Regions from separate parts of the Comamonas brasiliensis genome, predicted to be linked through region 2. Evidence: predicted binding sites of a transcription regulator. Region 2 holds the regulator's gene; the other holds the start of a gene.

Region 1 (3,410 bases), on a different contig from region 2:
CGTTCTCGCCCGTCAAGCGCGTGAGCTACGCTGTCGAATCCGCACGTGTGGAACAGCGTACCGATCTGGACAAGCTGGTTCTGGAAATCGAAACCAACGGTGCCATCACCGCTGAAGACGCAGTGCGCGCATCCGCCAAGATCCTGGTGGAACAGCTGGCAGTGTTTGCCCAGCTCGACGGTGGCGATATCGCCAGCGTGTTCGACGCTCCTGCCGGTGGCCGCGGTGCTGCCACCTCGTTCGATCCCATCCTGCTGCGTCCTGTGGACGAGCTCGAGCTCACCGTGCGTTCTGCCAACTGCCTCAAGGCAGAGAACATTTACTACATCGGTGACCTCATCCAGCGTACCGAAAACGAGCTGCTCAAGACTCCCAACCTGGGTCGTAAGTCGCTCAACGAGATCAAGGAAGTTCTGGCTTCCCGCGGTCTGACGCTGGGCATGAAGCTCGAAAACTGGCCACCAGCTGGCCTGGAAAAGCGTTAATCGCTACAATAGAGGACTTTGCTGAAATCGAATGGTTTTGGCAAAGTCCAAGTGCCTCGGGCAGTACCTGATACGGCTGCCTGATTTAATTTAATAAAGATCTCCGGATAAAAACGGGGAGCAAAGGAAAAGCACCATGCGTCACGGCAACGGCCTCCGCAAACTGAACCGCACTTCTGCACACCGCAAGGCAATGCTGCAGAACATGATGAACTCGCTGATCGAGCACGAAGCCATCAAGACCACGGTCCCCAAGGCCAAGGAACTGCGTCGCGTCATCGAGCCCATGATCACTCTGGCCAAGGTTGACACCGTGGCTAACCGCCGTCTGGCTTTTGACCGTCTGCGCGACCGCGACAGCGTGACCAAGCTGTTCAACGTGCTGGGTCCCCGCAACGCTCAGCGTCCCGGCGGCTACACACGTATCCTGAAGATGGGCTTCCGCGTGGGCGACAACGCTCCCATGGCCTATGTGGAACTGGTTGAGCGCGCTGAAGAAGTCGCTGCAGCAGCTGAATAAGCCTCGAGCAGGCTGCAAAGCCTGCTATAATTGGAAATACCGCGCGATGGAGCAGTCTGGTAGCTCGTTGGGCTCATAACCCAAAGGTCGGAGGTTCAAATCCTTCTCGCGCAACCAAATTGAAAAGGTCACGACAATGTCGTGGCCTTTTTTTGTCCATTTTCTCCATGGACCAAAAGGCGGCACCCGCCTTGACTCGTCATACCCCCGACTGCGTGCCTGAGCGACGGCGCAGGTGCTCGCGTACGCGGTCGGCGATCACCTGGGCGATTTCCGGGCTGAGCACCTCGCTGATATGCAGCACCTCGGTGTAATGCAGATAGAGCAGACCGCGCAAGGTCCGGAATGCCGTCTCATGCGCGGCCCCGCAGATGCCTACATCGTTGGCCAGCACGCGCTCCACGGCACCGGGCTCAAGCAGCCGGATCTTGCAGATAGCTGCCTGATGCAGGATCTCCAAGTCTATTTCCTCAAGGCGGTTTTCCCATTCATCGGGCAAGAATCGGTTCGCTGGCATGTAGGGTGGCTCTCCTGCTCAATCCATGGACATATGTCCCAGCCCCGGATGCTGGCATACCGCGGGCCTGGCCGTCGGTTTTGCTTCCATAAGTCTTGATGCCGATCAAATGCCGACAAGGTGAACGTCGGCCTGGGGGCGAGGCCGTGCGGCACTGCATCATGATGCCAGTCTGCGACCTGAGCACCAATGCCCGTCCGTGTCTACTGGATTTCTCCGAGCTGAGGTATGGTGTCTCGATGCGCTGCAGGTAAAGAAAAGGACTTGTATGTTCGAGAAAATCGTCTCGATGTTCCGCTACCTCAAAGCGGCCGTGCCGTTTCGGCTGGTGCCTGCACTGGTTGCCACCCTGGTGCTGATCGGTCTGCTGCTGACGCCGGTGCCGGCTGGGCTGGATAGCAAGGCATGGCAGCTGGTGGCCATCTTTCTGACGACTATCGTGGCGATCATTCTCAAGGTCATGCCCATAGGCGTGATGGCTCTGATGGCGATTGTCATCGTGTCGCTGTCTCAGGTCACTTCCAGCTCATCCAAGGGCGCGATCACGGATGCGCTGAGCAGCTTTGCAAACCCCTTGATCTGGCTGATCGTGGTGGCGGTTCTGATCTCGCGCGGCCTCAAGAAGACGGGGCTCGGCAACCGCATCGGCCTGCTGTTCATTGCGCTGATGGGCAAGCGCACCATAGGCATCGGTTACGGACTTGCGATCTGCGAGCTGGTGCTGGCCCCGTTCACGCCAAGCAACACGGCGCGCGGCGGCGGCATCGTGCATCCGATCATGAAGTCCATTGCCAATGCCTTTGAGTCGGACCCGGCCAAGGGAACGCAAGGCAAGGTAGGGACCTATCTGGCACTGGTCAACTACCACTCCAACCCGATCACCTCGGCCATGTTCCTGACCGCTACGGCGCCCAATCCTCTGGTTGTGGACCTGGTGGCCAAGGCCACGGGCCAGTCCCTGCATCTGAGCTGGACAAGCTGGGCGCTTTACATGCTGCTGCCAGGCCTGTTGTGTCTGCTGCTGATGCCGCTGGCGGTCTATCTGCTGTCGCCTCCCGAGCTCAAGGCTACGCCCAATGCCGTGGAATACGCTCGTGCCGAGATGGTCCGTATGGGCCCGCTGTCGGGCAAGGAGCGGGTGATGCTCGGGACCTTCGGCATGATGCTGTTGCTGTGGGCGAATGTGCCGCAGATGCTCTTCGGTCCGGCCTTCACGCTGGACCCGACCGTGGTGGCTTTTCTCGGTCTGTTCGCCTTGATCATCACGGGCACCATCGACTGGGATGATGTGCTGTCCGAAAAAAGCGCCTGGGATACCCTGATCTGGTTTGGTGCCCTGGTCATGCTGGCCGAGCAGCTCAACAAGCTAGGGGTGGTCGCCTGGTTTGCCGAGGGCTTGAAGAATGCCATCGTCGCCAGCGGCCTGGACTGGCTGCCCGTGGCCGCGATTCTGGTGGGTGTCTTCGTCTTCTCGCACTATCTGTTTGCCAGCACCACGGCTCATATCAGCGCCATGATGCTGGCCTTTCTGACCGTGGGTGCGCAGCTGATCCCGGCCGACTATGTCGTCCCCTTCATGCTGATGATGACGGCCGGCTCGGCCATCATGATGACGCTGACGCATTACGCGACCGGCACCTCGCCCATTATCTTCGGCAGCGGCTATGTGACTCTGGGCGTCTGGTGGCGCGTGGGGGCCGCGATGTGCGTGCTGGAGCTGATGATCTTCGCTGTCGTCGGCAGCGCCTGGTGGAAGCTGCTGGGGCTGTGGTGAGCTGTGCTGTCAGTTGCTCGTGCGTAGGGGCTCGCCCAGCGACAGCATGAGCCGGTTGGCCCAGTTGAAGAAGGCAGTGCCCTGCAGCGCATCGGAGATGGCCGCGTCGTCGAG
Region 2 (3,410 bases):
CAGTGCAGCCAACTCCCGGGCAAAGTACTCGCGGAAATTGATCAGCCAGGCCTGCTCCATCGGCTCGTACAGGACGGAGCCCTGACACATGATGGCCATGATGATGGCTCTGCGCACCAGATCGTCACGCGAGAGCGCCAATCCGCGCTGCACGGGCAGCATGCCGCCATCAATGGCGTCGTAATACTCTTCCAGGGTCTTGACGTTCTGGCTGTAGGTGGCGCCCACCTTGCCGATGGCCGATACGCCCAGTGCAATCAGGTCGCAGTCGGGCTGGGTGCTGTAGCCCTGGAAGTTGCGATGCAGGCGCCCCTGACGCTTGGCGATGGCCAGAGAGTCATCGGGCAGCGCAAAGTGATCCATGCCCACATAGACATAGCCGCCATTCATGAAGGCATCAATTGCGCCGGAGAGCATGTTCAGCTTCTCCTGTCCCATGGGCAAGTCAGCCGATGCAATACGCCTTTGCGGCTTGAAGCGCTCGGGCAGATGCGCATAGGCATACAGAGCAATGCGGTCGGGACGCAACTCATTGACCTGGGCCAGCGTTCGCGCAAAAGACTCGGATGTCTGCTTGGGCAGGCCGTAAATCAGGTCCACATTGATGGAGACAAAGCCCAGACGGCGGGCCTCGGCCACCAGCTCAAAGACTTGCTCGGCTGGCTGCTCCCGGTGCACCGCTTTCTGCACCGCTGGGTCAAAATCCTGCACGCCAAAGCTCAGGCGATTGAAGCCCATGTCCTTGAGTGTCTTCAACCTCTCGTTGCTCACGGTACGCGGATCGACCTCAATGGAATACTCGCCGGCTAGATCGAGCTTGAAATGCTCACGCATCAGAAGCATCAACTGCTGCAATTCGGCATCGCTGAAGAAGGTCGGCGTGCCGCCTCCCAGATGCAACTGGCTTACCAGCTGGCCTTTGCCGCAATGCTCGGTATGCATGGCCAGTTCACGGCCCAGATAATCCAGATATTCGGCAGCCTTCTCATGATGCTTGGTCACGATCTTGTTGCAGGCGCAGTAATAGCAAAGCGACTCGCAAAATGGCACATGCACATAAACGGACAAAGGCAAGGCACGTGAGCTCGAATGCGTCTTGCGCTGTTTCAATGCCAGGATATAGTCGTCTGCACCAAAAGCCTCAACAAAACGGTCGGCTGTTGGAAATGATGTGTAGCGCGGGCCGGGAATATCAAAGCGGCTCAGCAACTCGGGCGTGACTGCGGTCATAACTGAAAGTTAGGGTGCGCCCACACTCCACATTGAGCAGATTTCAAAGAAAATCAGATCCTGGAAATCATGCCCATAATGGGCAGAAGCACATGTTTTTGAATGAATGCAAACAATGTGCCCCAAGGCAATCCAACTGTCCTTGATGAATATCAAGAGAGCGCAAGGCAAGTACTGCGACAATTTGATCCAACTCATCACTAACTACGAGGTCAATGACCGGCGCGACTCTCCATTCCAAGTCTGTCTGTGCCGTTGCTGAAAAGCCCATGAATCTTCAGACCATCAAAGCATCCTGCTCCAACTGCAATCTGCGTGAACTGTGCATGCCCATGGGCCTGGACGATGAACAAATGGAGCGTATTGACGAAATTGTGGCCACGCGCCGCAAGGTCAAACGGGGCGGGCTGCTGTTTCGCAACGGCGAGGAGTTCACCTCGCTGTACGCCATTCGCACCGGCTTCTTCAAGACCAGCGTGGCCACCGAAGACGGTCGCGACCAGGTCACTGGCTTTCAGATGGCCGGCGAGATCATCGGTCTGGACGGTATCGTCAACGACCACCACACCTGCGATGCCGTGGCGCTGGAAGATGCCGAAGTCTGCATCATGCCTTTCGACAAGCTCGAGCAGCTCTCGCGCGAAGTCACGGCACTGCAAAATCATGTGCACAAGGTCATGAGCCGCGAAATCGTGCGCGAGCATGGCGTGATGCTGCTGCTGGGCAGCATGCGCGCCGAAGAGCGTCTGGCGGCCTTTGTGCTGAACCTGGTGCAGCGTCTGTCGGCACGCGGCTTTTCGAAGTCGGAGCTGGTGCTGCGCATGACGCGTGAAGAAATCGGCAGCTATCTGGGCCTCAAGCTGGAGACCGTGAGTCGCACCTTCTCCAAGTTCGCCGAGGAAGGCATCATCGAAGTCCGACAGCGCCATCTGCGCATTCTGGATACCGAGGCGCTCAGGCGCATCGTCAACAGCCAGCAATGCCAGGACTGACTTCGACAGCAGCCCTCAAGACGAAGCCCGCAGACAGCGGGCTTTTTTGATGACGGCGAACACCTGCCTGGAGTTTCCACCGCCAAGGCCGCCGGCACAGCGAGCGGCCAGCCCCTCCATCCGAAGCCGCCACCTGTTCGAAACTGCGGTCCTGTGTGCAGCGCCTTACTCGACCAGAGGCTCCGAGACTATGCCCTGGTTCATATCGCTGGCCGAACGCCCCAGCATGACGGTCATGAGTCCGCTGAACACGGTGACCGCCCAGAAGGCAAAAAAGGCCAGGGTGTAAATGCCATTGCGCGACCATTCCAGAGGCGAGCCCAGCCAGTGCATGTCCAGCGGGTCCACAAAGGCAAACACCACCATTTCCATGATTGCCGCGGCCAGAAAAGCCGGCCAGACAATCCACATCCAGCGTCGAGCATCCATCGCGATTCTCCTTGGCCTGTGGGTTTGAACCTATTTTGCACAATTGCCATGACCTTCCCAGCCATACCAAGGGCATGCACTCAGATGGGAAACCCTGGACCGCTATTATTTAAAGAGCTTCCAGCGCTTTATGTGTATCGATTTTGGGTCTATATCTATCTGAAATAGCCTGTGACAAAGCGCTATGCGCTCCTGTTATTGAACTCCACCCGCCCATCCCTTGCCGGCTTCCGAGAACTGCAGGGGCCCTCCCGACTCTTCGGTCGACCAAGACATAGAACGCCGTCACGGCCCACCGGCTACAGAAAAGCCTGCAACCAGGGCCGCAAAAAAAGGCCGCGGAAGCGGCCTTGGGATGCGTTGAAATCTCGGTCAGCGATCCAGCGGATGGTCCTTGGCCGGCGTCGCGGCATGGTTGCGCCCCGTCACTGCTGGCGCCAGGCTTTTTTCGCTCTCGGTGAGGCGCTGGTTGATCTCAATGCCGTGACGATAGTAGTCGGGGTCGATCACTGGATCCGGCTTGCTCATGGCGATATAGGCGGTCACGATGCCCGCGACCACCACCACGGCGGGACCGGCGATGACGAGCCAGACATGGGCAAACTTCCACCAGGGCTTGCCGTCCTCGGGGTGGATGATCTTGGCCTTTTGCAGGGCCTTGGCTTGTGCTGCCGACATGGTTAAACCTCTTTTCAGAAATCTGGCTGCCCAATTGCAAACCTGCAATCGGGCAGCATCAATTGTTGCTGATTCGCGATG

The links. The regulator FNR, encoded in region 2, switches genes on or off when oxygen is low (the NO sensors DNR and NnrR bind a similar motif). The targets are predictions, from matches to a motif close to TTGATNNNNATCAA.
Region 1: the regulator FNR is predicted to act here: its motif matches at 1,618-1,631, upstream of DJFAAGMI_RS11925 (DASS family sodium-coupled anion symporter).

What each region holds. Positions count from the first base shown of each region.
Region 1 is NZ_JAANES010000002.1:776,280-779,689, reverse strand. It holds gene DJFAAGMI_RS11945 (DNA-directed RNA polymerase subunit alpha) at 1-485, shown strand, start outside; gene rplQ (50S ribosomal protein L17) at 622-1,005, shown strand; tRNA gene DJFAAGMI_RS11935 (tRNA-Met) at 1,046-1,122, shown strand; gene DJFAAGMI_RS11930 (hypothetical protein) at 1,205-1,522, opposite strand; gene DJFAAGMI_RS11925 (DASS family sodium-coupled anion symporter) at 1,791-3,296, shown strand; gene DJFAAGMI_RS11920 (alkylhydroperoxidase domain protein) at 3,306-3,410, opposite strand, start outside.
Region 2 is NZ_JAANES010000001.1:728,969-732,378, reverse strand. It holds gene hemN (oxygen-independent coproporphyrinogen III oxidase) at 1-1,230, opposite strand, end outside; gene fnr (fumarate/nitrate reduction transcriptional regulator Fnr) at 1,500-2,222, shown strand; gene DJFAAGMI_RS03290 (hypothetical protein) at 2,388-2,651, opposite strand; gene DJFAAGMI_RS03285 (FixH family protein) at 3,024-3,329, opposite strand.